DNA from 2 places in the Stenotrophomonas sp. 220_Sma genome. Region 2 is predicted to be linked to the other one. Evidence: riboswitches for the same ligand, from Rfam matches in the RefSeq annotation. Region 2 holds a riboswitch; the other holds the start of a gene.
The links. A riboswitch is a leader RNA that binds a small molecule or an ion and turns the genes downstream of it on or off. The one in region 2 is predicted to bind glycine.

Region 1 (11,585 bases), 770 kb from region 2:
GGACAATTGGACCAGGAGTTCCGCCTTGGCGGCCGTGACGAACTGACCCAGCTGGGCGAGGCGATGGCCAGCGTGCGGCAGAGCGTGCAGGCGGCGATCGGCGCACAGCTGCAGATGGCTGAGCAGCATGAGGCGGGCGCGATCCGCTATCGCATGGACGCCACGGCGTTCCCCGGTGACTTCGGCCGCATGGTGCAGGCCACCAACAGCCTGGTCGAATCGCACGTGCAGGTGGAGCTGCTGATGGCCGAAGTGATGCAGCGCTACGCCATCGGCGACCTCAGCCGCGACCTGCCCGACTACCCGGGCGAGAAGGGCACGCTGACCCGTACGTTGGCCGCGGTGAAGCAGAGCCTGATGGCGATCAACGCGCAGATCGATGAACTGGCCCGCGCCGCACGCGCTGGTGATTTCAGCATGCGTGGTGATGCCGCTGCGTTCCAGTACCAGTTCAAGGCGATGGTCGAACATCTCAACGGCATGATGGCCAGTTCGCAGGCCAGCATCGCCGATGTCTCCGACGTGCTGCGCGCGATCTCGCACGGCGACCTGACCGCACGCATGGACGGCGAGTACGACGGCGTGTTCGCACGCATGCGCGACGATGCCAACACCACCACCGCACAGCTGACCGGCATCGTGCGTGGCATCCAGGTGGCTGCCGACAGCATCAACAACGCGGCGCAGGAACTGGCCGCCGGCAACAATGATCTGTCGCGCCGCACCGAGCAGCAGGCAGCCAATCTGGAAGAAGCGGCCGCATCGATGGAGGAACTGACCTCCACCGTGCGCCAGAACGCCGAGCTGGCGCGTCAGGCCGACAGTGAAGCGCATGCGGCCGGTGCCGCCGTGCGCGAGACCGAGCAGGCGATGGCACAGATGGCCTCGGTCATGGGTGAGATCGACCAGTCCTCGGCACGCATCTCGGAAATCTCCACGGTGATCGACGGCATTGCGTTCCAGACCAACATCCTGGCGCTGAATGCTGCGGTGGAAGCGGCGCGTGCAGGTGAGCAGGGGCGTGGTTTTGCCGTGGTTGCCAGCGAAGTGCGCACGCTCGCGCAGCGTGCCGGTGTCGCCGCCAAGGAGATCAAGGAACTGATCGAAGATGCCGCTGCCAAGGTGAAGAGCGGCCTGGCAGTGACCGTTGAATCGGAAGCCGCGATCGCCCGCGTAGCCCAGGCAAGTTCGCGCACCACCCAGCTGATGAGCGATATCGCAGCGGCCAGCAAGGAACAGGCCGCCGGTATCGAGCAGGTCAACCAGGTGGTGGTGCAGATGGACCAGGTGACCCAGCAGAACGCTGCGCTGGTGGAAGAAGCCACCGCCGCCAGCCGCGCACTGGAAGAACAGGCGCATGCACTGACCACGTCGGTGTCGGTGTTCAAGGTGGAAGGCGAAGCGCAAGACAGGTATATGCGGCCTAAGTCCGCCGCGTGATGAATGGTTCGCGCGCTGGAGTACCTCCAGCGCGCATTGGAGTTGTTCATGCCAATGCTAGGTGCCGAAGAACAGCCGGATCGCATTGATGATGGTCGATGAGTGTGAGCCGATGGCCGTGGTTTTCTCCAGGCGTTCTAGCTTGCTCACGGCTTGATGCTCTGGTGCTGAGTTCACATGAATACTGCCGACGTACATCACCGACGCCGAGGCCGGATTGTCTATTGATGCAAGTGTTGTATCGGCGACTTCAGTCTTGGATTCGGGGAAGAAGGGTTCACCGCTGCGACGCAGGAACTGCCGGTCGGGCAGAAGCTCGTCAATCGGCGCATCTGGCGTCAGTGCGAGTAGTCGACGCATTCTGGCAAGTTCGGAATCGATCCGAATGGCAATCGACGCGAACAGGGTGTGCGGAATGTTCTTTTGCCTTACCTCGACTCGCCACGTGTAGATATCCACGGGATTGTCGAATGGATAGAGCTGCTCCAGCCCCAGCGCGCACAATCGTTTCAAGGGCGTTGGGCCCAATGCAATCGAGCACGCATGAACCTCAATTGCGAGCTCGTAGAGCCGGGGAGCCGCGAAATCGTCGTCTTGGTCCTGCTGTCTGCCAGACGGGTAGTGCTTCATCAGTAGATGGAAGTATTCGTTGTGTGCATTCTGGAAAGCGTTGAGCAGCGTTTCTGGATTCATGTAGACCAAGAGTGCGGATGGGGAGGTCCGATCCCGTGCAGTTTCAGGATTTCTGAAGGCTCCAGGAGCGGCGCCTTTGATGATTTGACCTTCCGGCAGGTGGCGCAAGCCTATCGGAGAGTTCGGGCACAAGGGCAAGGGCTGTCATCGTGGGTGTCAGCTGCGGGCGGAAGACTTCCTGGTGGCGAGCTTCTTCGCCACCTTGCGCCCAGTACCACTGCGCTTGCCCCCACCGTCCTGCTTGTTCACGGTCGCCCACGCTATGCGCTCGGCCGTCCCCTCGCTGGCACCGCGCTCGCGCTCGCTCTCTTCGATGTGCTCGGCCTGGCGCTTCTGCTTTTCGGTATAGGCGGACTTGTCACCGCGGGGCATGGCCGGTTCTCCGGTGGGGGCTGGCCCCACGGTGGGCCTGGCGGCGTTAAGCGCAAGTCCCGCAAGGGTGATCGCACCGGCAAGGGGCCTCGGCTATGCTTGTGGCATGCGAGTCGAGCCCGCCGACATCGAAGCCCTGTTCGACGCCATCCCGGATGTGCTGTTCTTCATCAAGGACCTTCAGGGGCGTTACACCCACGTCAACCAGACCATGCTGCGGCGGCTGGGTCTGCGCGCGCGCAAGGACGTGATCGGGCGTACCGCGGCCGAGATCTACCCGACCGGCCTCAGTGCGGACTACGTCGACCAGGACGCCCGCGTGCTGTCCGGTGAGGTGATCGAGAACCTGATGGAGCTGCACCTGTTCGCCAACCGCGAACCGGGCTGGTGCCTGACCTGCAAGCGCCCGCTGGTGGTCGATGGGGCCATCGAGGGCCTGATCGGCATATCCCGCGACCTCGGCCAGAAGGACAGCCTGGGCACCCAATACGAGCAGCTGCGGCTGGCCCTGGCCCACCTCAATGCGCACTACGCCGAGAACGTGCGCATGCAGACCCTGCTGGACATCACCGGCTTCTCGCTGTCGAAGCTGGAGCGCAGCTTCCGCAAGGTGTTCCAGATGACCCCGCAGCAGGTGCTGACCCGGCTGCGGATCCAGATGGCCATGCACCTGCTGCACGGTGACGACAGCATCGCCTGCATCGGCCAGGCCTGCGGTTTCAGCGACCAGAGCGCCTTTACCCGCAAGTTCAAGGCTGAAACCGGTTTCTCGCCGCGCGCCTACCGGGCCCGTATTGGTGGCAACGTCGGCGAGCCGGCGCTGGCCTGAGCCGCCTGCTGCGCTGTGCCTATCCCCGTGGGCACGGGACAGGGTAAGGTGTCGCCCCTGTAGCCCGCCGCCAGCCCCGCCGATGCCCAACTCGATTCCGACCGCTTCGCCGTCCCGCCTCGGACATTCGCTCAAGCCCCGCCAGCTGATCATGATGGGTCTGGGCAGCGCCATCGGCGCCGGCCTGTTCCTCGGCTCGGGCGTGGGTGTACAGGCGGCCGGCCCGGCGGTGCTGGTGTCGTATCTGGTCGCTGGTGCGCTGGTGATCATCGTGATGAACGCACTGGGCGAGATGGCGGCGGCCAAGCCGACCAGTGGCGCGTTCTCGGTCTATGCCGCTGATGCCATGGGAGCCACCGCCGGCGCCACCGTGGGCTGGCTGTGGTGGGTGCAGCTGGTGATCGTGATCGCCGCCGAGGCGGTAGGCGCGGCCGGGCTTCTTGCCACGGTCTGGCCGGCGATACCGGTACCGATGGCGGCGCTGGCCTTCATGCTGTTCTTCACCGCGATCAATCTGCTCGGGGTGAAGAACTTCGGCGAGTTCGAATTCTGGTTCGCCATCCTCAAGGTGGCGGCGATCCTGGCCTTCATCGCCATCGGTGTGGCGCTGCTGATGGGCTGGCTGCCGCAGGTGACCTCGCCGGGCCTGAGCAACTTCACCGAACACGGCGGCTTCGCACCGAAGGGCCTGGCCGGAATCGGTGCGGCGCTGCTGGTTGTCGTTTTTGCCTTTGGCGGGACCGAGATCGTAGCCGTGGCGGCGGCCGAAACCGAAGATCCCGAGCGCAGCATTGCCCGTGCCATCCGCACCGTGGCCTGGCGCATCCTGGTGTTCTACATCGGCTCGCTGAGCGTGATCATCGCCGTGGTGCCGTGGACCAGCGAGGCGCTGAAGTCGCCGTTCGCTGCGGTGCTGGATATCGCCCGTATCCCGGGTGCGGGCACCGCCATCACCCTGATCGCGGTGATTGCGCTGCTGTCGGCGCTCAATGCCAACCTCTACGGTGCCTCGCGCATGATGTATTCGCTGGCGCAGCGTCGTGAAGCGCCAGCGGTGCTGGGCTGGACCGATCCGCGCCAGGTGCCGGTCATCGCCGTGCTGGCCAGCGTGCTGTTCGGTTTCGCCGCCACGGTGATGGAACTGCTGTTCCCGGACCGGGTGCTGCCGGTGCTGCTGAACATCGTCGGTTCCACCTGCCTGCTGGTGTGGACGCTGTCGCTGGTCTCGCAGCTGGTGCTGCGCCGCCGCGCGGATCGCCTGGGTACCCGCCTGCCGTTCCGCATGGCCGGCTTCCCGTGGCTGACCTGCTGCGCGCTGGCGATCCTGGCACTGATCTTCGGCCTGCTGCTGAGCGAGTCGCACACCCGCCTGCAGTTCCTGTCGATGGTGGCACTGACTGCCACGATCGCCGCCAGCAGCGCCATCGCCCGGCGCATGCGCGAGGCGTGACTGAAGCTGCCGGCCAGCGGCCGGCACTACCACGGGGGCTGCACATCCGCCGTGCCATCCTGATCGTGTGGGCCGTCCGCGGCCCGTCGACCAGGAGTACCGCATGCTGCGCAGCCGCCCCTTCCTGATGTTCACCGGCCAGGCCGAAGCGGCCCTGGCCCTGTATGCCGAGGCCTTCGCCGATTTCCGCCTGCTGGCAATGCAGCGCCATCCGGACGGCGCCGGTGCCGGCGTGCCCGGGCAGGTCCGCCAGGCCATCTTCCTGCTCGGTGGAACCCACTACCTGTGCTTCGACAGCCTGGACGTGCATGATTTCACCTTCTCACCGTCGATCTCGCTGTTCGTGGAGTGCTCCGGCGCCGAGCAGTTCGAGCGTGCCGCACGCGTGCTGGGTGAGGGCGGCCATTGGTTGATGCCGGTGGGTGACTACGATTTCAGCAACCGCTACGGCTGGGTGCAGGACCGCTTCGGTGTCTCGTGGCAGTTGAGCCTGGGGCAGATGCCGGATCCGTGATCGGATGTTTGTGGGTGTGGACCTTGGTCCACACGCGCTTATGAAAACGGCCCGCTTGCGCGGGCCGTTCTGTTTACCGATGCAGCGAGGAATCACGCCTCGACTTCATCATCCTTGTAGGCATCGACCGGGATGCAGGCGCACATCACGTTCTTGTCGCCGTACACGTTGTCCACGCGTGCCACCGGCGGCCAGTACTTCTGCAGCTTCAGGCTCGGCAGCGGGAACGCAGCCAGTTCACGCGGGTAGGCGTGGGTCCACTCGCTAGCGGTCACCGCGGTCGCGGTATGCGGCGCGTTCTTCAGCGGGTTGTCCTCGCGGTCCAGGCGGCCGTCTTCGATCGCGGTGATTTCCTCGCGGATCTGGATCATCGCGTCGATGAAGCGATCCAGCTCATGCAGCGACTCGCTCTCGGTCGGCTCCACCATCAGCGTGCCGGCCACCGGGAAGCTCAGGGTCGGGGCGTGGAAGCCGAAGTCGATCAGGCGCTTGGCCACGTCCTCGGCGCCGATGCCGCTGGTCTTCTCCAGCGGGCGCACGTCCAGGATGCACTCGTGTGCCACCAGGCCGTTGCGGCCGGTGTACAGGGTCTTGAAGTGCGGGGCCAGGCGCTTGGCGATGTAGTTGGCGTTGAGCTGCGCGACCTGGGTGGCCTTGCGCAGGCCGTCGCGGCCCATCATCGCGATGTACATCCAGCTGATCGGCAGGATCGAGGCGCTGCCGAAGCTGGCTGCGCTGACCATGCCGACCGGGCCGTTGTCACCCAGCTTGCCCGGCAGGAACGGTGCCAGGTGCTCCTTCACCGCGCACGGGCCGACGCCCGGGCCGCCGCCGCCGTGCGGGATGCAGAAGGTCTTGTGCAGGTTCAGGTGCGAAACGTCCGAACCCCACTTGCCCGGCTTGGCCACGCCCACCAGGGCGTTCATGTTGGCACCGTCGGTGTACACCTGGCCGCCGTGCTGGTGGATGATCTCGCAGATCTCCACCACCTCTTCCTCGAACACGCCGTGCGTGGACGGGTAGGTCATCATGATCGCGGCCAGGCGGTCGCTGTACTTCTCGGCGTTGAGGCGGATGTCCTCGACGTCGACGTTGCCGTTGGCATCGGTCTTGGTCACCACCACCTTCATGCCGCACATCTGTGCCGAAGCCGGGTTGGTGCCGTGTGCCGAATCCGGGATGAGGCAGATGTCGCGGTGGCCTTCGCCGCGCGAGCGGTGGTAGGCGCGGATCGCCAGCAGGCCGGCGTACTCGCCCTGTGCGCCGGAATTCGGCTGCAGGCTGACCGCGTCGTAGCCGGTGCATTCGACCAGCATCGCTTCCAGCGTGTCGATCAGTTCCTTGTAGCCCAGCGCCTGGTCGGCCGGCACCAGCGGGTGGATCTGCGAGAACTCCGGCCAGGTCACCGGGATCATCTCGGCGGTGGCGTTGAGCTTCATGGTGCACGAGCCCAGCGGGATCATCGTGCGGTCCATTGCCAGGTCCTTGTCGGCCAGCGAACGCAGGTAGCGCAGCAGCTCGTGCTCGCTGTGGTGGGTGTTGAACACCGGGTGGGTCAGGAAAGCGGACTGGCGCAGCAGGCCGGCCGGCAACGCGTCGGCGGTGCTGGCATCCAGCGCGTCGACGTCCAGCGTGGCACCGAACACGGCAGCCACGGCCACGATGTCGGCGCGGGTGGTGGTTTCGTCCAGGCTGATGCCGACCGAGTCGCTGTCGATCGCGCGCAGGTTGTAGCCGGCGGCGCGGGCCTTGGCGTGGATCTCATCGGCATGCACGCCGGTGACATGCAGGGTGTCGAAGAAGTCACCACCGACCTGCACGCCGGCGTTGCGCAGCGCGGCGGCCAGGATCGAGGCCAGGCGATGGGTGCGGCGGGCGATGCGGGTCAGGCCGTCCGGGCCGTGGTAAACGGCGTACATCGAGGCCATCACCGCCAGCAGCACCTGTGCGGTGCAGATGTTGGACGTGGCCTTCTCGCGGCGGATGTGCTGCTCGCGGGTCTGCAGGGTCAGGCGGTAGGCCGGGTTGCCCTGCGCGTCGATCGAGACGCCGATCAGGCGGCCCGGCATCGAGCGCTTGTAGGCGTCACGGCAGGCCATGAAGGCGGCGTGCGGGCCACCGAAGCCGAACGGCACGCCGAAACGCTGGCTGTTGCCGACCACGATGTCCGCGCCCCATTCGCCCGGAGCGGCCAGCAGGGTCAGGGCCAGCAGGTCGGTGGCCACGGCCACCAGGCCGCCGCGTGCGTGCACGGCATCGACCAGCGCCTTGTAATCGCCCACCTGGCCGAAGGTATCCGGATACTGCAGCAGCAGGCCGAAGGCTTCCGCTTCCAGCGCTTCGGCCGGAGTGCCGACGCGCAGCACGATGCCCATGGGCTCGGCGCGGGTGCGCAGCAGTTCCAGCGTCTGCGGGTGCACGGCGTCGTGCACGAAGAAGGTGTCCGACTTCGACTTGGCCGAACGCTTGGCCAGGGTCATCGCTTCGGCGGCGGCAGTGGCTTCGTCCAGCAGCGAGGCGTTGGCGATTTCCATGCCGGTGAGGTCGGCGCACAGGGTCTGGAAGTTGATCAGCGCTTCCATGCGGCCCTGCGAGATTTCCGCCTGGTACGGGGTGTAGGCGGTGTACCAGGCCGGGTTTTCCAGGATGTTGCGCAGGATCACGTTCGGCGTGTGGGTACCGTAGTAGCCCTGGCCGATGAAGCTGCGCAGCACGGTGTTCTTGTCGGCGATCGCACGGATCTTCGCCAGTGCCTGCACTTCGGTCATCGATTCCGGCAGTGCCAGCGGCGCCGGCGACTTGATCTTGGCCGGTACGATGGCATCGGTCATGCCATCCAGCGACGCGTGGCCGACGACATCGAGCATCTGCGCGATCTCGGCGTCGTTGGGGCCGATGTGGCGCTCGACGAACGCATTGTGGTGCTCGAGCTCACGCAGGGAAGGGGTGTTCTGGGACATGGCGAAGGATCCGTCAGGAAAGGGCACACGCACGGGCACAAGCCGCCGGTCGGCGGTCTGCGGGGCGCCCCTCTGTCCTTTTGCCTGAGAGTTTGGAAGCGCGGCGAACCGCAGCTTCGTGCCCCTTCGGCGCCGGATCGAACCGGTCTCTCCAGAGTTGTGTTACGGGTGGTATCGGGCCTGAGCGATTACGGGCGTTGCGCCTTCGGCAGCGGTGTTCCGCTTCTCCCACCGTGTTGCCCGCCGATTATAGCCCGTTGCGGGCGCGCCGGCCGCCTCCAGGCATGGCCGCCGCGCCTGAATGGCCGATGGCCCGGCCGTGCGTTTTGTGCACCGCTGCATGGCATCGGGCGCAATCCCCACCTATGATGGGTGGATACCCGAATTAATCTGGCGCCGTCCCTGCTGCAGGGGGACCGGCGCCCGCCGTGCGTGCCGCGCATGGCCCTGCCGGACGCCTTCTCCATGACCGCCGCTGTTGCTCCTTCCACCCGCCGCATGGCCCTGCTGCTTGCCGGCCTGGCCATGTTCGGTCCGTTCTCGATCGACACCATCTTCCCGGCGTTCCCGCAGCTGGCCCAGCGCCTGGCGGTGGACGAAGTGGCGGTGCAGCAGACCATCAGCGTGTACCTGCTGTTCTACGGCCTGATGAGCCTGGCGCACGGCCCGCTGTCCGATGCCTGGGGCCGCAAGTGGGTGATCCTCGGTGGCCTGGTGGTGTTCGTCGGCGCCTCGGTCGGCTGCGCGCTGTCCACCGACCTCACCACGCTGCTGGCGTTCCGCGCGCTGCAGGGCCTGTCGGCAGGTGTCGGCATGATCGTCGGCCGAGCGGTGATCCGCGACCTGTACCACGGCCACGACGCGCAGCGACTGATGAGCCAGGTGTCGATGCTGTTCGGCATCGCCCCGGCCATCGCACCGATCATCGGCGGCTGGATCCTGCTCAGCGGCGCCGGCTGGCCACTGATCTTCTGGTTCCTGGTGGTGTTCGGGCTGGTCCTGCTGGCGGCCACTGCGCGCTACCTGCCGGAGACCCATCCGGTTGAAGCGCGCGTGCCGTTGTCGCCGCGCACGTTGATGCGTGATTACCTGCGCATCGGCTTCAACCCGCGCTTCCTGCGCCTGGCGCTGGCCGGCAGCATCGGCTTCGGTGGCATCTTCCTGTACATCTCCTCGGCGCCGGTGTTCGTGATGCAGCACCTGCATCTGGGCGAGGGCGGCTTCGCCTGGCTGTTCATCCCCACCATCGGCGGCATGACCACCGGCTCGTTCCTGTCTGGGCGCATGGCCGGGCACACCACGCCTACCCGCCAGGTCGCCATCGGTTTCGGCCTGTGCGCGCTGTCGGTGCTGTTGAACGTCGGCTACGTGGCGCTGGCCCCGCAGTTCGTGCTGCCGTGGGCGGTGCTGCCGATCTTCCTGGGCGGCATGGGCATGGCGCTGATCTTCCCGATCCTGGCGCTGGCGGTGCTGGACATGTACCCGCACCAGCGCGGCCTGGCCTCGTCGCTGCAGGCCTTCGTGCAGCTGATGATCAGCACCGTGGTGGCCGGCGTGGTGTCGCCGCTGCTCAGCGCCAGCCCGCTGCACCTGGCCTTGGGCCAGGCCGCGTTCTTCGGCGCCGGCTTCGTGTTCTGGTACTGGGAACACCAGCGCGAGCGCGCGGCGCAGGCAGCCTGCACGGGCCATTGAGCAGCGCGCAGGGGTAGGGCGGACGGGGATGCCGGCACATCCTTGCAGCCGCGGACAACCGGACTAGGCTGGGCATTCCAGCCAGCCGGTGCGTGGATGCACGACAGCCAGCCAATCCGATGTCGTTGCATGAGGTTCCCCCATGGCTGCGCAGCAGACCTACCGCCTGTTCGAGGTGGCGCTGAAGGAGCGCCGCGTTCTCTCCCCTTCCCTGGACCGCATGGTGTTCACCGGTGCCGACGTGGCGCGGATGAAGACCGAAGGCCCGGACCAGCGGATCAAGGTGTTCTTCCCCTTGCCCGGCCAGGAGGTGCCACAGGTCCCCAGCGGCGAGGACTGGTACCCGCGCTACCGGGCGCTGCCGGACGATCAGCGCCCGCCGATGCGCACCTACACGATCCGCCAGCTACGCGCCGAGCAGGGCGAGGTCGACGTCGATTTCGTCATCCACGGCGTGACCGGGCCCGCTTCACGCTGGGCCATGCATGCAAGGCCGGGAGACCGCGTGGTGCTGCTGGCCCCGGACGCCGACTGCGCCGAGAGCAGCGAAGGCTGGGAGTGGAAACCGCCGGTAGGGATTGGCCAGGTACTGCTGGTGGCTGACGAGACCGCCTTGCCGGCAGTGGCCGGCATCCTCGAGGAACTGGCAACCATGGCGGATCCGCCGCGCACGCTGGCCCTGCTGGAAGTGGCCCAGGCCGGCGACGCGGTACCGCTGAAGGCGCCGGCCACGGCCGAGCTGGTCTGGCTGCCGCGCGGGCAGGCGGACTATGGGCAGCCCCTGCTGCAGGCGGTCCAGGAACGGCTGTCAGCGACCTCGAGCGTGGCTGCTGGCGATGCGCTGGAGGAGATCGACGTCGATACGCAGATCCTCTGGGAGCAGGCCGATGCCAGCGTGGCCGGGCCGCTGTATGCCTGGGTGGCCGGCGAGGCGGGTGCGGTGATGGCGATCCGCCGCCATCTGGTGCGTGACTGCGGGCTGGACCGTCGCGCGATCACCTTCATGGGCTACTGGCGGCACGGCAAGGTGCTGGACTGACCGTACTGGATCGAGCACGCGTGAAGCAGCGCTGCGGGCGGGGTGCGCTATCCTTGCGCCCCCCTTCGCAGCGGTACCGCACCATGTCCACCAGCTCCAAGACCCGCCGCGACCAGCGCCGTCGCCAGGAAAAGCAGGCCGCCAACAAGGCCGCCGCGCAGGCATCGCCGGTGGAACCGCATGCCGAGCTGCGCGATGCGCAGCGCACCCTGCTGGCCGGTGTCGTGCGCCGTGACGGCGAATGGGTGCTGGGCATGGACGGCCGCATCGCTGGCCACAGCGAGAGTGCTGCGCAGGTGCTGGCGCTGATCATGCAGGCCGGTGAACTGCACGAGCGCAACGGCACGCCGGTGCGCCTGATGTACTCCGATGCGCTGCGCGATGCCGCGCAGGCCGAAGCGAAGGAGAAGGGCCAGACCTTCGAGGAATTCAAGGCCGAGCTGGCCGCAGCGATGGCCGCGAAGAAGAACAGCTGACAGGCATTTCGGTAGAGCCGGCCGCTGGCCGGCTGCCGGTTGGGTCTTCATCGCGGAGTTGCCGGCCAGCGGCCGGCACTACCGGAAAGGGGCGGATCCTCGCGGACCCGCCCCTTTTCT
Region 2 (11,585 bases):
CGAAGGTGATCGAGGACATCGCCGTTCAGCTGGAAGACGGCGAACAGCGCATCGTTGGCGTGATGATCGAGAGCCATCTGGTCGGTGGCCGCCAGGAACTGGTGGAAGGCCAGCCGCTGATCTACGGGCAGAGCATCACCGATGGCTGCATCGACTGGGACACCACCGTGACGGTGCTGGAGCGACTGGCTGCGGCCGTGCGCGCCCGTCGCGACGTGAAGGTGTCCGAAGCAGCTTGATGGAAGCCGCCTGAGTGCGGCACGTGTGTGGATGGCGGCCAGCGCCTGCGGGGGTGCGGCCGCGATCAGGGCCGGTCGGAGTTGGAGACCGGCCCATCTGCACCGGCGATGCGCCTGGCGCTGCGCATGAGCGACAGCGCCAGGTACATCGCCGGGGTGGTGATGCGGCTCTCCGGTAGATCCACGCCATGCGTGGATATCGGCGAGCCAGACGACAGGATTTCGGAAGAGTTGTATGGAGTCCTCCTGCAACTTCGGCCGAGGATGGGGTTCCTCGCCTGACTGGACCCCGCCGATGCATGTTTTCCCGGATGACAACTTTCTGGATTCCGCTTGTCGGTCGATCTCTGGTGAAGCTGCCAAGGCGCTCGTGAGCTTGAAAGGCGGGCGAATCGCAGAAGATGCCGTATCTGTCATCGAAGACTGGTTTGAGCCGTCCCTCAAGAAAGCGCGCCTGCTGGCGGATCTTGATGAAAGAATCAGGATCCACAGCAGCGAAGGGGACCAGGGGCTGCTGCGGCCCGCGCTGAAGGCCCGGGCGGTGATCGCGGCATCTCCCGAGCCCGCGCCCGATGACTACGAGCCTTCATTCAAAGTAGTGCCTGCGACGACGCTAGGTGGCGACTGGAGATCCAACTGCGAGACCGACTGCGTGATTGTCGATGGTGACCTGATCGTAGACGGCACGCTGATACTGAACGACTTGAGCGAGACGCTCTGCGTGATCGTACTGGGGAGCCTCAGGGCCCGGAATCTCGACTGTGGTGGTTGGGTGTTCGTGCGTGATGAGCTCGAAGGCGATCATCTGTACGCGTGCTCACTCAATGATGGGATTCTGTCCGTAGGTGGCAACATGACTGTTCAGACCTTCCTCGAGACCGGCACCTACACACAGGTGGCGGGGCGCCTGACTGCGAGCTGCGTCGGCAGCACTCACAACTGCATTGAAGTGGAAGGTGAAGTGAACTGCCCGGGCTTCGAAAGGCGATCTGATAGCGACTACCTCTGCGAATGGATCGATCCTGCGTTGCTGGAAGTCGACGATTCCGACGGCGATTTGGGGGGCGAACCCGAGCTGTATCCTTCAGTTGATTATCCAGAGCGGATACGCGCAGGGGGCAGCCCTATGAAGTCCAAGCTCTAGAACCACGCTATGCGTGGATATCGATCTTCTGTGGAGTCGAGCATGGCTCGACGCTACATGGCCTTCTTCGCGCGCAACCTCGCCAACGCCAGATACATCGCCGGGCTACATGGCCTTCTTCGCGCGCAACCTCGCCAACGCCAGATACATCGCCGGGGTCGTGTACAGCGTCAGCCACTGGCTGACCAGCAAGCCGCCGACAATCGCAATGCCCAGCGGTTGCCGCAGCTCCCAGCCTTCGCCATTGGCCAGCATCAGCGGCAGCGTGCCCAGCAGCGCTGCCAGCGAGGTCATCAGGATCGGCCGCAGGCGCAACCGTGCGGCTTCCATCACTGAATCCTGCGCGCTCAGCCCGCGCCGCTCGCCGGCCAGTGCGAAATCCACCAGCAGGATGGTGTTCTTCATCACCACGCCCACCAGCAGGAACAGGCCGAGCAGGGCGATCAGGTTCAGTTCGTTGCCGAACAGCCACAGCGCCAGCAGCGCGCCGACACCGGCCGAAGGCAGGGTGGACAGGATCACCAGCGGCTGCAGGAAGCTCTCGTAGAGGATGCCCAGCACCAGGTAGACCGCCAGTGTGGCGCCCAGCACCAGCCATAGCTGGCGCGCGCGCAGCTGATCCAGGCCGCCGGCTTCGCCGGACAGTTTTCCCTGGACCGAACGTGGCAGCATCAGTTTCGACATCGCACCATCGATCGCCTGTGTGGCCTGTTCCAATCCTACGCCCGGTGCCAGCGCGAACTCGATCCAGATCGAGGCGAACTGCTCGCTGTGGTACACCCGGTCCGGTGCCATGCCATAGCGCCAGCTGGCGATGCTCGACAGCGGAATGCGCTGGCCGTTGCCATCGATCACCTGCAGGCGTGACAGCGTGCCCGGGTCCTGGGTGTGCTTCGGGTCCAGCTCCATCACCACGCGGTACTGGTTGAGGCTGTCGTACAGCGTGGCGACCTGGCGCTGGCTGAAGGAGTTGTTGAGCATGTTGGCGACGGTGCGCAGGTCCACGCCGTGGCGCGCGGCTGCTTCGCGGTCGATATCCAGCACGACCTGGCGCATGCCCGCTTCACCCTGTGCTTCCACGTCCACCAGTTCGGGCAGGCCACGCAGGGCGGCAGCCACCTTCGGTGCCCATTCGCGCAGGGGCGCTGTATCGGCTGAAAGCAGCTGGAACTCGTACTTGCCGCTGCTGCCGGCGCCCTCCAGGCGGATGTCCTGGTCCACCCACAGATAGAGATTGCCGCCGGGCAGCTTGGGCAGCCGCGCGCGCAGGCGGTCGATCACCTGCTGGCTGGACACCTTGCGCTCGGCCAGCGGCTTCATCTTGATCATGATGAAGGCGTTGTTGACCCCGTTGCTGCCACCGATGTAGCCGATGATGTCCTCGATGGCCGGATCGGACAGCAACAGCTTCCTGTACGCATCGATCTTCGGTTGCATGGCCTGGAAGGACAGGCCGTCATCGCCGCGCGCGAAGCCGCGCAGCTGCGCGGTGTCCTGCTTGGGAACGATGCCCTTGGGCACCTGCTGGAACAGCCACGTGTTGAGCGCGATGACTGCAACGAAAGCCAGCAACGGCCAGCGCAGCCGGCGCAGGCTGGCCTGTAGCGTGCGCAGGTAGGCGCCGCGCACGCGCTCGAACAGTGCATTGCTGCCGCGCTGCCAGCGCGAGGGTTGCTGCGCGGCATCCACGAACAATCGTGCACACAGCATCGGCACCAGGCTCAGCGCGACCAGCACGGAGACCGTCATGGCCGCCACCAGGGTCAACGAGAATTCGCGGAACAGGCGTTCGACGAAGTCGTCCAGGAACAGGATGGAGACGAACACCACGGCCAGTGCAACGTTCATCGACAGCAGCGTGGCACCGACTTCCGATGCACCCCGTACTGCCGCCTGCCAGCGGTCGGCGCCCAGTTCGCGATGGCGGGCGATGTTCTCCAGCACCACGATGGCATCGTCCACCACCAGCACGGCGGCGACGATCAGCGCCATCAATGAAAGTGTATTGAGCGAGAAGCCCATCAGCGCGATCAGCGCCAGCGTGCCGAACAGCACCACCGGAATGGCCACGCTGGGCACCAACGCTGCACGCCAGTGGCCGAGGAAGCCGAGCACCACCAGCACCACCAGCACGATCGCCAGCACCAGCGTGAGCTCTGCTTCGTGCAGGGTGGCGCGGATCACCGGCGAGCGGTCCATCACCAGCCGCATGTCCACGCTGGAGGGCAACAGCGCATGCAGTTGCGGTAGCTGCGCCTGGATGGCATCAACGGTGGCGATGATGTTGGCGCCGGGTTGGCGGCTGACGATCAGCAGCACGGCGGGGCGTTCGTTGTGGAAGCCGCTGGCGTAACGGTCTTCCACGCCATCGGCAACGGCGGCGACATCGCCCAGCCGCAGCGTGCGGTCGTCGCTGACCTTCAATGCCAGTTCGCGGTACTGCGCGGCCTGGCGCAGCTGCAGCGGCGCTTCCAGCTGCCACTGCTGGCGGTCATCGCCCACGGCACCCAGCGGGCGCATGGCGTTGGCGCGGCCGATGGCCTGGGCCACGTCCTCCAGCGCCAGGCCTGCATGGTTCAGTGCATTCGGGTCCAGCGATACACGCACGGCGGGCAAGGCGCTGCCGCCCACCTGCACTTCGCCCACGCCCGGTACCTGCGACAGCTTCTGCGCCAGCACGGTGGAGGCCAGGTCATACAGCTGGCCTGGCGAACGCGTGTCCGAGGTCAGTGCCAGCGCCAGGATCGGTGCCTGTGAGGGATTGACCTTGCGGTACTGCGGCATGCCGGGCATGCCACTGGGCAACTGCCCGCGTGCAAGATTGATGGCGGCCTGCACTTCACGCGCTGCCTCATCGATGTCGCGGCCGAGTACGAACTTCAGTTCGATCTGGGTCTGGCCCTGGGTGCTGGCCGAGTCGATGCGTGAGATGCCGGGCAGGCTGCCCAGTGCGCGCTCCAGCGGCGTGGCGACGGTGGCTGCCATCGACTCGGGCGAGGCGCCGGGCAGGCTGGCACTGACTTCAATGGCCGGGTAATCGACCTGTGGCAGCGGCGCCACCGGCAACAGGCGCAATGCCAGCAGGCCGGCCAGCACCAGCGCCACCGCCAGCAGGATCGTCGCTACCGGGCGCTGCACGCAGGCCTGCGCCAGGCGCGCGCTGGGGGTCACGCGCGCGCCTCGTCAACGGCCACCGGGGACGTCGCACGGCCACGCTGCAGGCGATCAAAGGCCAGGTAGATCACCGGCGTGGTGAACAGGGTCAGTACCTGGCTGACCAGCAGCCCCCCCACCATCACCCAGCCCAGTGGCTGCCGCAGCTCTGCGCCGGAACCACTGGCCAGCATCAGCGGGATTGCGCCGAACAGCGCGGCCAGCGTGGTCATCAGGATCGGCCGGAAGCGCAGCAGCGCGGCCTGATGGATCGCCTCGCGCGGTGACATGCCGCGTGTGCGCTGCGCGTCCAGCGCGAAGTCGATCATCATGATCGCGTTCTTCTTCACCAGGCCGATCAGCAGCACGATGCCGATCACCGCGATCAGGTCCAGGCTGCGTCCGCTTACCCACAGTACCGCCAACGCACCGACGGTGGCCGAGGGCAGGGTGGAGAGGATGGTGATGGGGTGGATGAAGCTCTCGTAGAGCACGCCCAGCACGATGTACATCACCACCACCGCGGCCAGGATCAGCCACAGTGTGGACGACAGCGAGCTGCTGAAGGCCGCTGCGGCACCCTGCAGGCGAAGTTCGATGCTCTGCGGCAGGTTCACCTGTGCGCGCGCGGCGTGCACAGCCTCCACCGCTTCGCCCAGTGATGCGCCCGGGGCAAGGTTGAACGACAGCGTGGCCGCCGGGAACTGGCCGACATGGTTGCGCAGCAGAGCGGTCGGGCCCAGATCCACGCGTGCCACCGCACCCAGCGGCACGGTCTGCCCACTGCTGCTGCGCACACGCAGGCCCGTGATCGCCTCCGGCCCGGGCTGTCGTGAAGGATCGGCCTCCAGCACCACCCGGTACTGGCTGGCCTGGGTGAAGATGGTCGAAATCTGGCGCTGCCCATAGGCGTCGTACAGCGCATCGGCTACTGCTTCCACGCTCACGCCCAGGCGCGCCGCCGCATCGCGGTCGATCGCCACGCGCGCCTGCCGGCCCTGCATCTGCAGATCGCTGGCGACATCGCGCAGTGCAGGTTGCTGGCGTAGCGCCTGCAGCAGCTTCGGGGTCCAGCGTTCCAGTGTTTCAAGATCCGGCGTGGTCAGGGTGAACTGGTACTGGGTGCGGCTGATGCGGTCTTCGATGCCCAGCTCCTGTACCGGCTGCAGGTACAGGGTGATGCCGGGGATCTTCGACACGCGCTGTTGCAGGCGCGCCATCACCACGGCGGCGCCATCGCGGTCGCCGTGCGGTTTCAGCTCGATCAGCAGGCGGCCGGTATTGAGCGTGGCATTGTTGCCGTCCACGCCGATGTAGGACGAGACGCTGGCCACCGCCTCGTCGGCTTCGATGGCCGCCGCCAGCGCCTGCTGGCGCTCGCGCATGGCCTGGAACGAGATCGCCTGCGGCGCTTCGCTGATGCCCTGCACCAGGCCGGCATCCTGCACCGGGAAGAAACCCTTGGGCACGGCGAAGTACAGCGCCACGGTCAGTGCGAGGGTGGCAACGGTGGCCAGCAACATCAGCGGCTGGCGCTGCAGCACCCAGCGCAGCTGGCGGTCGTAGAGGCTGATGACGCGGTCGAAGACATCGGGCGCATGTGCAGTCTTCGCGTGCGGCTTCAGGAACCGTGCGCACAGCATCGGCGTCAGCGTCAGCGAGACCACCAGCGAAATGCCGATGGCTACAGCCAGTGTCACTGCGAACTCATGGAACAGTGCACCCACCAGGTCGGCCATGAACAGCAGCGGGATCAGCACCGCGATCAGCGAAACAGTCAGCGACACCAGGGTGAAGCCGATCTCGGCTGCGCCTTTCAGCGCTGCATCGCGGGGGCTTTCGCCTTCCTCCAGATGGCGGGCGATGTTCTCCAGCATCACGATGGCATCGTCCACCACGAAGCCGGTGGCGATGGTCAGCGCCATCAGGGTGAGGTTGTTGAGCGAATAGCCGGCCAGCAGCATCACCGCGAAGGTGCCGATGAGCGACAGCGGCACCGCGACGCTGGGAATGAGCGTGGCCGGCAGATTGCGCAGGAACACCCAGGTGACCAGCACCACCAGGCCGATGGCCAGTACCAGTTCTTTCTGCACGCCGCGCACCGACGCGCGGATCGATTCGGTGCGGTCGCTCAGTACATTCATCTGCACGCCGGCGGGCAGCGTGGCCTGCAGCTGCGGCAGCAGCGTACGCACCTGCTCGACCACGGCGATCACGTTGGCGCCGGGCTGGCGCTGGATGTTCACCAGCACTGCCGGCGTGGTACCGCTCCAGGCGGCCAGCTGCCGGTTCTCGGCGCCATCGGTAATGGTGGCTACATCGCCCAGCCGCAGCGGCGCGCCGTCGCGCCAGGCCAGTATCAGGGCACGGTACTCATCCACGCTGCGCATCTGATCGTTGGCATCGAGCATCACCGCGCGGATCGGGCCATCGAAACTGCCCTTGGGCAGGTTGACGTTGGCGGCGGCGATGGCGGTGCGGATGTGGTCCATGCCCAGGTTGTTGGCGGCCAGCGCCGCTGGATTGACCTGGATGCGCACCGCCGGGCGCTGGCCACCGGCCAGGCTGACCAGGCCGACGCCGGGCAACTGCGCCAGGCGCTGGGCGATGCGCGTATCCACCAGATCGTGCACCTGCGGCAGCGACAGGCCTTGCGAGGTCACCGCCAAGGTCAGGATGGGGGTGTCGGCCGGGTTGACCTTGCGGTACACCGGCGGCACAGGCAGGTCCCCGGGCAGGAAGCTGCCCGCCGCGTTGATGGCGGCCTGCACGTCCTGCTCGGCCACACCCAGCGACACCTCCAGCCCGAACTGCAGGGTAATGACCGAGGCGCCACCGGAACTGGTCGACGACAGTTGTTTCAGGCCGGGAATCTGCCCGAGTTGGCGCTCCAGCGGTGCGGTGATGGTGCGTGTGGTCAGTTCGGGGCTGGCCCCCGGATACAGCGTGGTGATCTGGATGATCGGGTAATCGACCTGCGGCAGCGCGGCCACCGGCAGCAGGCGATAGGCCAGCACGCCGGACAGCAGCAGCGCCACCATCAGGAGAGTCGTTGCGACCGGGCGCAGGATGAACGGGCGCGAGAGGTTCATGCGCCGGCCTTGGTCGCGGCCTCCTCGGTGATGATCTCCACCGCCGTGCCGTCTTCCAGCCCGTCGATGCCTTCAATCACCACCTTGTCCCCTGCGGCCAGCCCGGAGCGCACGGCCACGCGTCCATCATCGGCTGGACCGAGCACCACGGTGCGGCGTTGTGCCTTGCTGTCCTTGTCGACGATATGCACGTAGTTGCCCTGGCTGCCGAACTGCACGGCGGCATCGGGAATCAGCAGCGCGGGCTGCTCGCCCAGCTGCAGGCGGACGTTGACGAACTGGTTGGGGAACAGCGCCAGATCGTGGTTGTCGAAGTGCGCACGCAGTTTCAACGTGCCGGTGGTGGTATCGATGCGGTTGTCGACGCTGGACAGCGAGCCGCGGGCCAGCTGCCGGCGTTCTTCGCGGTCCCAGGTTTCCACCGCCAGTGCCGGTTGCGCCTGCACGGCATCGAGCAGCGCAGGCAGCTCGGGTTCGGGCACGGTGAACAGCACGCTGATCGGCGCGGTCTGCGCCAGCGTCACCAGGCCTTCGGCATCGCTGGCGCGCACCAGGTTGCCCACGTCCAACCGGCGCAGCCCGACGCGGCCACTGACCGGCGCGGTGATGCGGGTGTACTGCAGCTGCAGGCGCGCTTCATCAACAGACGCCTGATCGCTGAGGCGGCGGCCCTGCAGCTGGCGCACCTTGCTCTGCTGGTCGCTCAGTTCCTGCCCGGACACGTAGTTCTGCTTCTGCAGTTCGCGGTAGCGCTGCAGCTGGCGCTCGGCGTTTTCCAGCTCGGCCAGATTCTGCTGCTGGGTACCCTGAGCCTGTGCCAGCTTCACTTCATACGGGCGCGGGTCGATCTGCGCCAGCAGATCGCCGGCCTTCACCTGCTGGCCTTCCTGGAAATGCAGCCGCAGCAGTTCGCCATCCACGCGGCTGCGTACCACCACGCTGTGCAGCGGGGTGACCGTACCGACCGCCTTCAGGCGCAGCACCAGCGGCTCGGCGCTGGCGCGTGCCACGCGTACCGGCACCGTCTTGCCCGGCGCATCGTCGCTGCTGCCGGCGCCGTTCCGGGGCCACAGCCACCACGCCAGAACGGCGACGAGGGCGATGGCCAGCACCGCCCACAACAGGCGGGCACGACGGAAGCGGGAATTTTCGGCGACAGACATGGGGCATCCTGCGCCCTGCGCGCGCAGGGACATGCGGGCCCGTCGGCGCGTTCACGGCACCACGGGCAGCGGGGAGGGAGTTGTCTGGCGGGGCCGCGGGCGCGGCGTGGCTGGATGCCGTCGCGGCAGCGACGGGGTGACAATGGTAGCCAATCACCCCGGTCAATGCCGCATGACCATGGTCATGCAACGCATTCGGTAGTGCCGGCCGCTGGCCGGCAACCTGCCGGAATCTGCGGGCGCGTGCCGTGTTGCCGGCCAGCGGCCGGCACTACCGTCAAACAATCAATGCACTTCGTCGTGATAGACGAACTTCGGCATTTCCCAGCGGTAGTGGATCGCCAGCAGGCGCAGCGCGAAGCCGCCGCCGAGGCAGCACAGGATCGCGGTGGCGTCGGCCACGCCCCAGTGCAGCAGCAACAGGTAGGCCGCGCCGGTCAGCAGCGCGATGATCGCGTACAGCTCCTTCTGGAAGATCAGCGGCACCTCGTTGCAGAGAATGTCGCGCAGCACGCCGCCGAAGGCGCCGGTCAGCATGCCGGCGATCAGCACGATCGGCATGGCATGGCCGGCCTCGCGCGCGATCGAGCAGCCGATCAGGGTGAAGGCGATCAGGCCCAGGCCATCGAGCACCAGGAAGGTGCGGCGGAAGTGGTGCATCCAGCGCGCCACCCAGGTGGCGATCAGCGCCGCGCACACGGTGAAGCCCAGGTACTCGGGATGCTTCACCCAGCCCAGCGGGTAGTGGCCGAGCAGGATGTCGCGCAGCGAACCGCCCCCGAGGGCGGTGACGCAGGCGATCATGACCACCCCGAACAGGTCCATGCGGCGACGGCCGGCGGACAGCGCGCCGGTCATGGCTTCGGCGGAAATGGCGATCAGGTAGATGATGGACAGCAGCATGGGACAGGCTCCGGGCGCGGTGGGGCCGGCCATGCGCGACTACCGCCACTGCCTGCGCAATGACGGGATGACGATGACCGGTGCCGCTCCCGCTGTCCTTTTGCCTGAGAGTTCAGCGGCGTTGGCCGCGTGCCCCTTCGGCGGATCGTCCCGGGCGTGCCCGGTGACCTCTCTCCAGCTCGGCGAGTCGAATGCATGGTTGGTGGGATTCCAGCCCACCGGCCTGAGCGATCATGGGAGCCTGCGCCTTCGGCGGGCGCCAGCGCGGCGCCTCTCTCCTGCATTCGGGCGCCAGTATATCCGCTGCAGTGCAGCACGGCATAATCCGGGCATGGCCCCGTCCCTCCGCCCGTGGTTCCTGTACCTGCTCGAATGCCGCGATGGCAGCTACTACGCCGGCATCAGCACCGATGTGGAGGCGCGTTTCGCCGCCCACCAGGCCGGCAAGGGCGCGCGCTACACCCGGGCACGGCCGCCACTGCGCGTGCTGGCCGTGCGCGAGTACCCGGACCGGGCCGCCGCCTCGCGGGCCGAGTGGCAGCTCAAGCAGCAGCCGCGCGAACGCAAGCTGGCCTGGCTGCAGGCCCCGGTCCTGTAGATCCACGCCATGCGTGGATGGTGTGCTGGGCCATGCCATCATCGCCACATCCATCGACACAGGAAGCGGTCCGATGAAATCCTGCTGGATGCTGATGTTGACGTTCTGTATCCCCCTGTCGGCCTGCGCCCAGACTCCGCCACCGCTGCAGCACGGGCAGATCGGCAGCGCCGCCGAACTGGCCGCACAGCGCGGCCCGGACACGCCCGAGCCCATCCACCTGCGCCGCGACCAGGTGCCGCCCGATCTGGTCGACCTGATCCCGCTGGCCGAAAAATGGGGCATCGGCGATGACCTGCTGCGCGATGAGATGCAGGAACATGCCACCGACGCGGAAAAGCGCGCGATAGCTGATGCGCTGAAGCATCGGCATGCGCGCATCTCCGCCTGGCTCGACAGTTTCCCGCAGGGCCAGCCGATGACCGACGAAGCGGCCGCGTTCCTGTACATGCAGCTGAGCGTCGACGAAATGGGCCTGATGCAGTAGATCCACGCCATGCGTGGATGCGGCTTGCCCATGCGATGATCGCCCCGCGCCCAGAGCCGGAGACCCGGATGTCCACGATTGCCCTGCTGTTCGCTCTTTCCGCAGCAACGAGCCCTGCCGCCGACCCGGCCACCATCGCGGCCATCGAAGCCACCTGCCACGATTACGTCGACGGCCAGCTGGAGGCCGACCCGCAGCGCGTCGCCCGCTCCCTGCACCCGGACCTGGCCAAGCGCGCGGTGCTCGGCGAGACACCCGACGAGCGACTGGGCCTGCGCCGCATGTCGAAGGAAGAGCTGGTCTCACTGACGAAGCAGGGCGCGTTGAAGACCCCGAAGGATCAATGGAACCGCCGCTGCACGGTGCTGGACGTGACCGGCAACGCGGCCTCGGTGCGGCTGGAAACCCCGTGGTTCGTCGACTACTTCCACATGGGCCGCTTCGACCAGCGCTGGGTCATCGTCAACGCGCTGTGGTACCCGAAACCAAAGGCGCAGTGAGCGATGGGCGCCGCAGGTAGAGCTTGGCTTTCAATTGCCGGTACTGCGAGAAAGGAAGACCTCTGCCGGGTTTGGTCGAAACGGCGAGTGCCCGGCGGCCTGATGAGGCAGTAGAGCCACGCCATGCGTGGCTGAGCTCCATGCGGCCTGCACAGACATTCATCCACGCATGGCGTGGATCTACTCCCAGGCAGAGAACCCGTGTCCGTCTTCGGCCCTAGCGCCCTGGTCGCCGGTCTTCCTGGTCATCACCGAAGATGATGCGCGCGCTGCGCTGGTAGCTCCAGTACGCCACGGCCCAGTTCA

Region 1: another riboswitch for glycine. It lies ahead of gcvP (aminomethyl-transferring glycine dehydrogenase); the one in region 2 lies ahead of ACZLIB_RS20540 (trimeric intracellular cation channel family protein).

Annotation. Positions count from the first base shown of each region.
Region 1 covers NZ_CM151348.1:3,633,852-3,645,436, reverse strand. Annotated here, with positions in the region: gene ACZLIB_RS17135 (methyl-accepting chemotaxis protein) at 1-1,440, shown strand, start outside; gene ACZLIB_RS17130 (hypothetical protein) at 1,498-2,241, opposite strand; partial or broken gene ACZLIB_RS17125 (hypothetical protein) at 2,293-2,505, opposite strand; gene ACZLIB_RS17120 (AraC family transcriptional regulator) at 2,612-3,334, shown strand; gene ACZLIB_RS17115 (amino acid permease) at 3,417-4,784, shown strand; gene ACZLIB_RS17110 (VOC family protein) at 4,888-5,298, shown strand; gene gcvP (aminomethyl-transferring glycine dehydrogenase) at 5,391-8,258, opposite strand; glycine riboswitch at 8,321-8,423, opposite strand; gene ACZLIB_RS17100 (multidrug effflux MFS transporter) at 8,724-9,950, shown strand; gene ACZLIB_RS17095 (siderophore-interacting protein) at 10,093-10,989, shown strand; gene ACZLIB_RS17090 (hypothetical protein) at 11,073-11,465, shown strand.
Region 2 covers NZ_CM151348.1:4,403,625-4,415,209, reverse strand. Annotated here, with positions in the region: gene ACZLIB_RS20570 (3-deoxy-7-phosphoheptulonate synthase) at 1-239, shown strand, start outside; gene ACZLIB_RS20565 (hypothetical protein) at 366-521, shown strand; gene ACZLIB_RS20560 (hypothetical protein) at 535-1,383, shown strand; gene ACZLIB_RS20555 (efflux RND transporter permease subunit) at 1,489-4,554, opposite strand; gene ACZLIB_RS20550 (multidrug efflux RND transporter permease subunit) at 4,551-7,628, opposite strand; gene ACZLIB_RS20545 (MdtA/MuxA family multidrug efflux RND transporter periplasmic adaptor subunit) at 7,625-8,791, opposite strand; gene ACZLIB_RS20540 (trimeric intracellular cation channel family protein) at 9,077-9,694, opposite strand; glycine riboswitch at 9,779-9,882, opposite strand; glycine riboswitch at 9,896-9,985, opposite strand; gene ACZLIB_RS20535 (GIY-YIG nuclease family protein) at 10,026-10,292, shown strand; gene ACZLIB_RS20530 (hypothetical protein) at 10,366-10,779, shown strand; gene ACZLIB_RS20525 (nuclear transport factor 2 family protein) at 10,848-11,279, shown strand; gene ACZLIB_RS20520 (NAD(P)/FAD-dependent oxidoreductase) at 11,497-11,585, opposite strand, start outside.